2 linked regions of the Bdellovibrio bacteriovorus genome follow. The protein of the gene in region 2 binds, or shares a complex with, the protein of the main gene of each other region. Links are inferred from orthologs where the notes say so. Each region holds a gene or a part of one and is shown on either strand. Other genes may lie near its edges. The genes, in order: secA and secY.

The links.
Region 1: the proteins of secY (region 2) and secA are in contact, whole or in part, in a crystal structure (PDB 3DIN), measured with the Thermotoga maritima proteins. The link is inferred for Bdellovibrio bacteriovorus from one-to-one orthologs. Residues at the interface, in WP_004081795.1 of Thermotoga maritima: Glu108, Gly109, Glu110, Glu111, Ala236, Glu237, Arg238, Arg239, Ile240, Thr241, Ile242, Gln243, Tyr244, Ala245, Arg246, Arg247, Val248, Thr249, Gly250, Arg251, Arg252, Val253, Tyr254, Gly256, Ala257, Ser258, Thr259, Tyr260, Leu261, Pro262; in WP_004082002.1 of Thermotoga maritima: Glu261, Ala262, Arg263, Lys300, Ala301, Arg302, Thr303, Ile304, Ile305, Leu323, Tyr324, Asp325, Pro326, Val329, Ser330, Tyr333, Ile336, Lys340, Phe345, Val349, Glu363, Phe364, Tyr374, Ser375, Gly376, Gly377, Glu393, Ile395, Thr482, Ser483.

What each region holds. Positions count from the first base shown.
Region 1 is NZ_LUKE01000001.1:1,617,641-1,621,161, reverse strand. What follows is about bases 199-3,395. They hold secA (preprotein translocase subunit SecA), read right to left. Parts: upstream 3,078-3,395; coding sequence 399-3,077; downstream 199-398. Other genes in these bases: AZI86_RS07915 (ankyrin repeat domain-containing protein), read left to right, coding at 3,268-3,395; AZI86_RS07925 (zf-TFIIB domain-containing protein), read right to left, coding at 199-398. Outside these bases: more of AZI86_RS07925, read right to left, coding at 1-198; more of AZI86_RS07915, read left to right, coding at 3,396-3,521. UniProt on the Escherichia coli protein: Required for protein export, interacts with the SecYEG preprotein conducting channel.
Region 2 is NZ_LUKE01000001.1:407,109-410,362, forward strand. Bases 291-3,220 are described here. They hold secY (preprotein translocase subunit SecY), read right to left. Parts: upstream 2,455-3,220; coding sequence 1,126-2,454; downstream 291-1,125. Other genes in these bases: rpmJ (50S ribosomal protein L36), read right to left, coding at 291-353; AZI86_RS01935 (adenylate kinase), read right to left, coding at 491-1,126; rplO (50S ribosomal protein L15), read right to left, coding at 2,454-2,891; rpmD (50S ribosomal protein L30), read right to left, coding at 2,894-3,079; rpsE (30S ribosomal protein S5), read right to left, coding at 3,096-3,220. Outside these bases: rpsM (30S ribosomal protein S13), read right to left, coding at 1-237; more of rpmJ, read right to left, coding at 240-290; more of rpsE, read right to left, coding at 3,221-3,254. UniProt on the Escherichia coli protein: The central subunit of the protein translocation channel SecYEG. Consists of two halves formed by TMs 1-5 and 6-10.

The sequences.
Region 1 (3,521 bases), 1.2 Mb from region 2 along the record:
GGCTCTTCACCATAAGCAGGAATGTCTTGATAGTTCTGTTGGTATTCCTGAGGCTGCTGGTAATCCTGGGGCGTGTGTATCTCCGAACCGGCAGGGATTTCCTGGGCAGGTTCTAAATAAGGCTCTTCTGGCGGCGCCATTTCTTCAGGAATATTTTGCGGAATTTCACCCACATATGTGGGCTCGATATTCGTTTCGTAAGGAGCTTGAGGAACATCGATGGGTGGAACAAATGCTTCTTCCACCGGAGCTTCGACTTCTATTTCGTGATTGGCCATTTCCGGTTGCCCGTTCCAATCGACAAAGAAAACGGCATTGCATTTGGGGCAAGTAAACAATGTCCCCAAATGCCTATCAAGAATCTCGACCGAATTATGACAGTTCGGGCATTGAGCCAATTAGCGTTTTCCTTTACCAGACTTTTCAATGCGGCGACGTTCTTCGCGATTCATCGGACGATCGTCATTGCGTGGACCGCTTTGGAAGGTCATACGACGTTTTTCAGGTTGCGCATTCGCTGAAGAATCAGGAAGTGAATGCCCGATATCTGCTTCCGTCGAAGAAGAGTAATCCAACCCATCCAAATCTGGCTCATCCGGGCGAAGGCTTTCTAAAACTTGCTCTTCAGATTGTTGAGCTACTAATTGAACGCGCATGATTTTTTCAATCGCGTCTTTTTTAATAACTTCATTCAACTTCTCAAAAGCCTTGAAAGCTTCTTTTTTATATTCAATCAAAGGATCCTTCTGGGCGTAACCGCGCAGACCAATACCTTCTTTTAATTTATCAATCACGTACAAGTGATTCTTCCAGTGAGTATCAATACTTTGAAGCAAGATCATCTTTTGAACTTGTTCAAAGAAAGGACCCATCGAAGTTTTTTGACGATCTAAAACTGTTTTCACCCCACCTTTTACGGCATCGGTGACTGTTTCAGAGTTCACAGGTTTATTTTCTAAATCGATTTTAAAGCCGAATGTTTGCGACAAAGAATTGTTCAATCCTTCGATGCTCCATTCTTCTTTTTTCACGTTTTCTGGAACGTAAGTGTCTAACAAAGTAGAAACAACGTCCCCCAACCAATCAAGTGTCGTTCTTTCGATGTCTTGACCTTCAAGAACTTTACGGCGCATGCCATAGATCGCACCACGCTGGGAGTTCATAACAGAATCGTATTCCATTAGGTTCTTACGAATATCAAAGTTATGGCCTTCGACTTTACGTTGCGCGCCTTCAATAGCGTTCGTCACCATTTTTGCGGTGATCGGCTCATCCTCAGGGATGTTTAACATCTCCATGATTTTTTGAATGCGTTCCCCGTTAAAGATACGCATCAACTTGTCTTCTAATGAAAGATAGAATTTAGATCCGCCTGGATCCCCTTGACGACCTGAACGACCACGTAATTGGTTATCAATACGACGCGATTCGTGGCGTTCGGTACCGATAATGCACAAGCCACCTAGCGCACGCACTTCGGCGCGTTCCGCTTCGACCTGGCCTTTTAATTTTTGCACCATTTCTTGGTATTCCGGACTGTCGTCGTTACCCACAGCAGTTTTAGCCATCATCTCAGCGTTACCACCTAGCATGATGTCCGTTCCACGACCCGCCATATTGGTCGCGATCGTAATGGCACCTTTACGGCCCGCCTGAGCAATGATTTCTGCTTCACGCTCATGTTGTTTCGCATTTAGCACTTCATGTTTGATGCCTTCTTTACGAAGGAATGCACTTAAGGCTTCTGATTTTTCAATAGACTCAGTACCGACGAGAACTGGTTGTCCTTTGGCCATACGCTCTTTAACGTCGGCCGTGATCGCCTTGAATTTTGCTTTTTCAGATTTATAAACAACATCTTCTTCGTCAATACGTTTGATTGGACGATTGGTCGGAATCACATTCACGGCCAATTTATAGATTTTATTAAACTCTACCGCTTCAGTGTCCGCCGTACCCGTCATGCCCGAAAGCTTGTTGTACATACGGAAATAGTTTTGGAACGTGATGGTCGCTAAAGTTTGGTTTTCAGATTTAACTTCAACACCTTCTTTGGCTTCGATCGCTTGATGAAGACCATCAGACCAACGACGACCCGGCATCAAACGGCCGGTGAATTCGTCAACGATCACGATTTCACCATCTTTAATCATGTATTCAACATCCAGGCGGTACAAATAGTGCGCCTTAAGGCCTTGATACATGTGATGAAGAATTTCAATATTTTCCGGGTCATAAAGATTTGAAAGACCCATCAATTGTTCAACTTTCGCATTTCCCTCATCGGTCAAAGAAACCGTTTTGGTTTTTTCTTCCATGGTGAAATGAACATCGCGCTTAAGTTGTGGAACAATCGCATTTACTTGCAAATATTTGTCCGTGGAAGATTCTGCTGGACCAGAAATGATCAATGGCGTACGTGCTTCGTCGATAAGAATCGAGTCACACTCATCCACAATCGCAAAATTGTGACCGCGCTGAACGTAATCATTCAAATCGAATTTCATATTGTCGCGAAGATAATCGAAGCCTAGTTCATTGTTCGTGCAATAAGTGATATCGCAAGCGTACATTTCTTTACGTTGTTGGTCGTTCAGCCCGTGAACGATGATACCGGTCGTAAGACCCAACCATCCATACAAGCGGCCCATGTGCTCAGCATCACGGCGTACTAGATAATCATTCACGGTGACTAAGTGAACCCCTTTACCTGTTAGGGCATTCAGATAAACTGCTAAAGTCGCCACTAAGGTTTTACCTTCACCGGTTTTCATCTCGGCGATGTTGCCGCGATTAAGAACGATACCACCAATTAACTGAACATCGTAATGGCGCATGCCCAAAACACGAGTCGCAGCCTCACGGCAAACCGCAAAGGCTTCTGGCAAAATGTCTTCGACCGTTTCACCTTTTTTTAAGCGCTCTTGAAATTCAGGAGTCTTGGCTTTGAGTTGATCGTCCGACAACGCCTTCATTTGAGGTTCAAGTGAATTGATCTTATCAACCAAAGGTTGGATCTTCTTCATTTCGCGGTCGTGTTTTGTTCCGAATATTTTTGTAAGAATCTGTGTCACCATAGTTTTCAAGAATAGACCCAAATAGACAACGGGTGCAAGCGAACGGACCTTTTCTAGCTGCGTCATTGTTGCGATTTCATTCGAGAAATTGAGATTTCCACCAAAGACTCGACCAAAGACAGCTCTTTTCGGTCCTCACCTTGACATCATTTGGTTACGATACAGATTTACCGGCGCTTTGGGAGGTATTATGTCAGCAGGCGATTGGAAAGAAATGTACCTAGCGGCGAGTTCCGGCGACTTTGAGCTGGTCAAATATCACATCATCAATGGTGTAAATCCCAATTACCAACATCCTGAGATCCTTTCGACTTCACTAGTCGCAAGCATCATCGCCGGCCACGACGATATCGCCCTATTTCTTTTAGAAAATGGCGCTGATCCCGCTCTTGAATCTGAATTTGATGGATTGACACCCCTGCAGGCCGCAAAAGCTTACAAGCG
Region 2 (3,254 bases):
TTTGATAGAGAGGCCGATTTCACGACGAAGATCACCTTCAACTTTGAAGCTTTGCTCGATGATTCCACGGATTTTAGCAATGTGCTCGTCCGTTAAACCTTCAGTGCGAAGTTCATGGGGGATACCCACTTGTTTACAGATGCTAGCCGCACGAGGGCGACCGATGCCGTAAATATACGTCAAAGCGATTTCAACTCGTTTATTTCTAGGTAAGTCGACACCAAGTAAACGTGCCATTTTTAACCCTGCCTTTGCTTATGTTTAGGGTTTTCGCAGATAACGCGAATAACGCCTTTTCTTTTAATAACTTTACATTTGTTACAGATAGCTTTAACCGATGGTCTTACTTTCATAACTGTCTTCCCATGCTTAATTCTTTTGCCCCCGATAGTAGAGGCAAAAATACTGGCAATAACACGAACGCGGTCCGGCACACTAACGCTGAAAAGAATTAAAGTCTAGAAATAAAAAAAATAATACAGTGGTCTATCTAAGATATTATTTTTTCGATTTCGTTGTATACATTTTCAGTTTCGCGGTTGCCGTCCACTGCCGTGAACTTGCCTGCTTTTTTATAAAAATCTTTTAGGGGGCTTGTGAATTCTTCGTAGGCCTTAAGACGAGTGCCAATGACCTCCGCCTTATCGTCATTTCGCTGAATGACTTCGCCGCCGCAGTTATCACAAACGCCTTCCTTCGTGGTAGGCTTGCTAACGATATGGTAGACAGCCCCACAGTTTTTGCAAACCCGTCTACCCGTCAATCGATCCATCAATATCTCCATCGGAACTTCCAAAAAAATGGCTTTTCCGATTGTGAGATGCATTTTATTTAACAATTCATCCAATGCCTGCGCTTGCGCCACAGTTCTTGGGAAGCCGTCTAGAATAAAGTTTTTTACACCTTTAGCTAGCACTTCCTCTACCATACCGATAACAATGCTATCCGGTACGAGCTGCCCCTTGTCCATAAAGGCTTGAGCTTGCTGGCCTAGTTCAGTCTTACCCTTGATGGCAGCGCGGAATAAATCTCCCGTGCTGATCTGAGTCATATCTTTACGCTTAATAAGCAATTCAGACTGAGTACCTTTGCCGGCTCCCGGAGCCCCGAACAGGATCAAGTTCATTAAAATTGAACCCTTCTGCTACGGATCTTAGCTCCTTTTAGGAAGCCCTCATATTTTTGAGTGATCATGTGAGATTGGATTTGCTGAGCAGTATCCAAAGCAACACCGACTAAGATTAACAAACTGGTTCCACCGAAGTGGAAAGGAACATTCAATTGAGAAGTCAAAAGACCTGGCAAGATACAGATCGTGCAAAGATAGATACAACCTAGAACATTCACGCGCTCAAGAACACGTTGAATGTAATCAGCTGTGGTTTTACCAGCACGGATACCAGGAACGAAACCACCGTATTTTTTAAGATTGTCAGCAACGTCATTAGGGTTGAAAACGATCTCAGTATAAAAGAACGAAAAGAATACGATCAAAAGAACGAACAAGATATTGAAGATCGTCCCAGACGGATTCAATGAGTCTTGAAGCGCTTTCAACCAAGGTACATTCACGAATTGAGCCATGGTCGCAGGGAACATAAGCAAAGAACTCGCGAAGATCGGCGGGATAACCCCAGAAAAGTTGATTTTAATTGGAAGATGGCTTGAAGGGGTTTGCATTGACTGCATTCCGCCACCACCTTGACGTTGAGAATACTGTACCGTGATACGACGTTGCGCAACTTCCATATAGATAACTGCCGCAATGATCGCCACCATGAAAATGATCAGACCCAAAATGACCGCAAAGCGCATTTCGCCTGATCTCATCAGCTCCCACAATTGTTGAGCACCGTGAGGAATCGCCGCTGCGATACCTGTAAAGATGATCAAAGAAGTACCGTTACCGATGCCACGTTCGGTGATTTGCTCACCCAGCCACATGATAAAGCATGTACCTGCGGTCAGGGTGATGATTGTCATGATTTGGAACGGAAGAAACGCCACCACCGGCGCAATCACCAGAGGTTGTCCTTGGGGACTTGTCGAGTTCATCAACCACGTGCTGATTCCATAACCTTGGATAATAGCCAAAGCGACAGTCGCATAACGAGTGTATTGATTGATCTTACGACGGCCTGCTTCGCCTTCTTTCTTAAGAGCTTCAAGATATGGAATCGCCGAAGTCAAAAGCTGGAAAATGATTGAAGACGAGATGTAAGGCATGATTCCCAATGCAAAGATTGAGAATTGAGAAAGCGCACCACCCGTGAAGGTATTGAACAGGCCAAAAATGCCATTGTTCTGCGCTTGGAAAAATGAGAGCACCGCGTTTCCATCCACACCTGGGGTTGGAACGTGAACACCTACTCTGTAGATAGCTAACAGCGCTAAAGTGAACAAGATGCGTTTACGAAGATCGGAATTCTTTGCGATGCTCTCAATTGCAGACACTACTTAATTACCTCGACTTTGCCGCCAGCAGCTTCAATAGCTTTCTTAGCGCTTTCTGAGAATTTATGAGCTTTAACAGTCAAAGCTGTTTTAAGCTCGCCTTTTCCCAAAATCTTAACAGCGCCTTTGGAAACAAGTCCAGCAGCTTGTAGAGATTCAGGAGTTACTTCTCCAGAAAGTTTAGCAAGTTGTTCAAGATTAACAATTTCAAAGTTGTTAGCGAACTTAACGTTGCTGAAACCAAATTTTGGCAAACGACGGTGCATAGGTGTTTGACCACCTTCGAAACCACGGCGCACAGTACCACCGGTACGAGCCAATTGACCCTTGTGACCTTTAGTAGATGTGCCACCCATACCAGAACCGATACCGCGACCGATTCTTTTTGGGTAATGCGTAGATCCGGCTTTTGGAGCTAATGTACTTAGCAAGCTCATGACTACCCCTTAACTTCAACATCGACAAGATGTTGAACTTTCATAATATTTCCACGCGCCGCAGGAGAATCTTTCACTTCTGCAGTGCTACGAATTTTTTTAAGACCAAGGCAACGAACTGCATCTTTTTGATCTTGAGTGCACTTGTTAGTTGATCTTTTCAATGTAAGAACAAATGTTTTAGCCATCTGATTCACCCGTCTATTACAGCTGTTGTTTCAACTGTTTTAAGCCGTCGATAGTCGCTCTTACTGCATTGTGCGGGTTACGAGTACCAACACATTTAGTAAGAATGTCTTTTACACCGACAGATTCAAGAACCGCACGCACCGCGCCACCAGCAATAACGCCAGTACCAGGAGC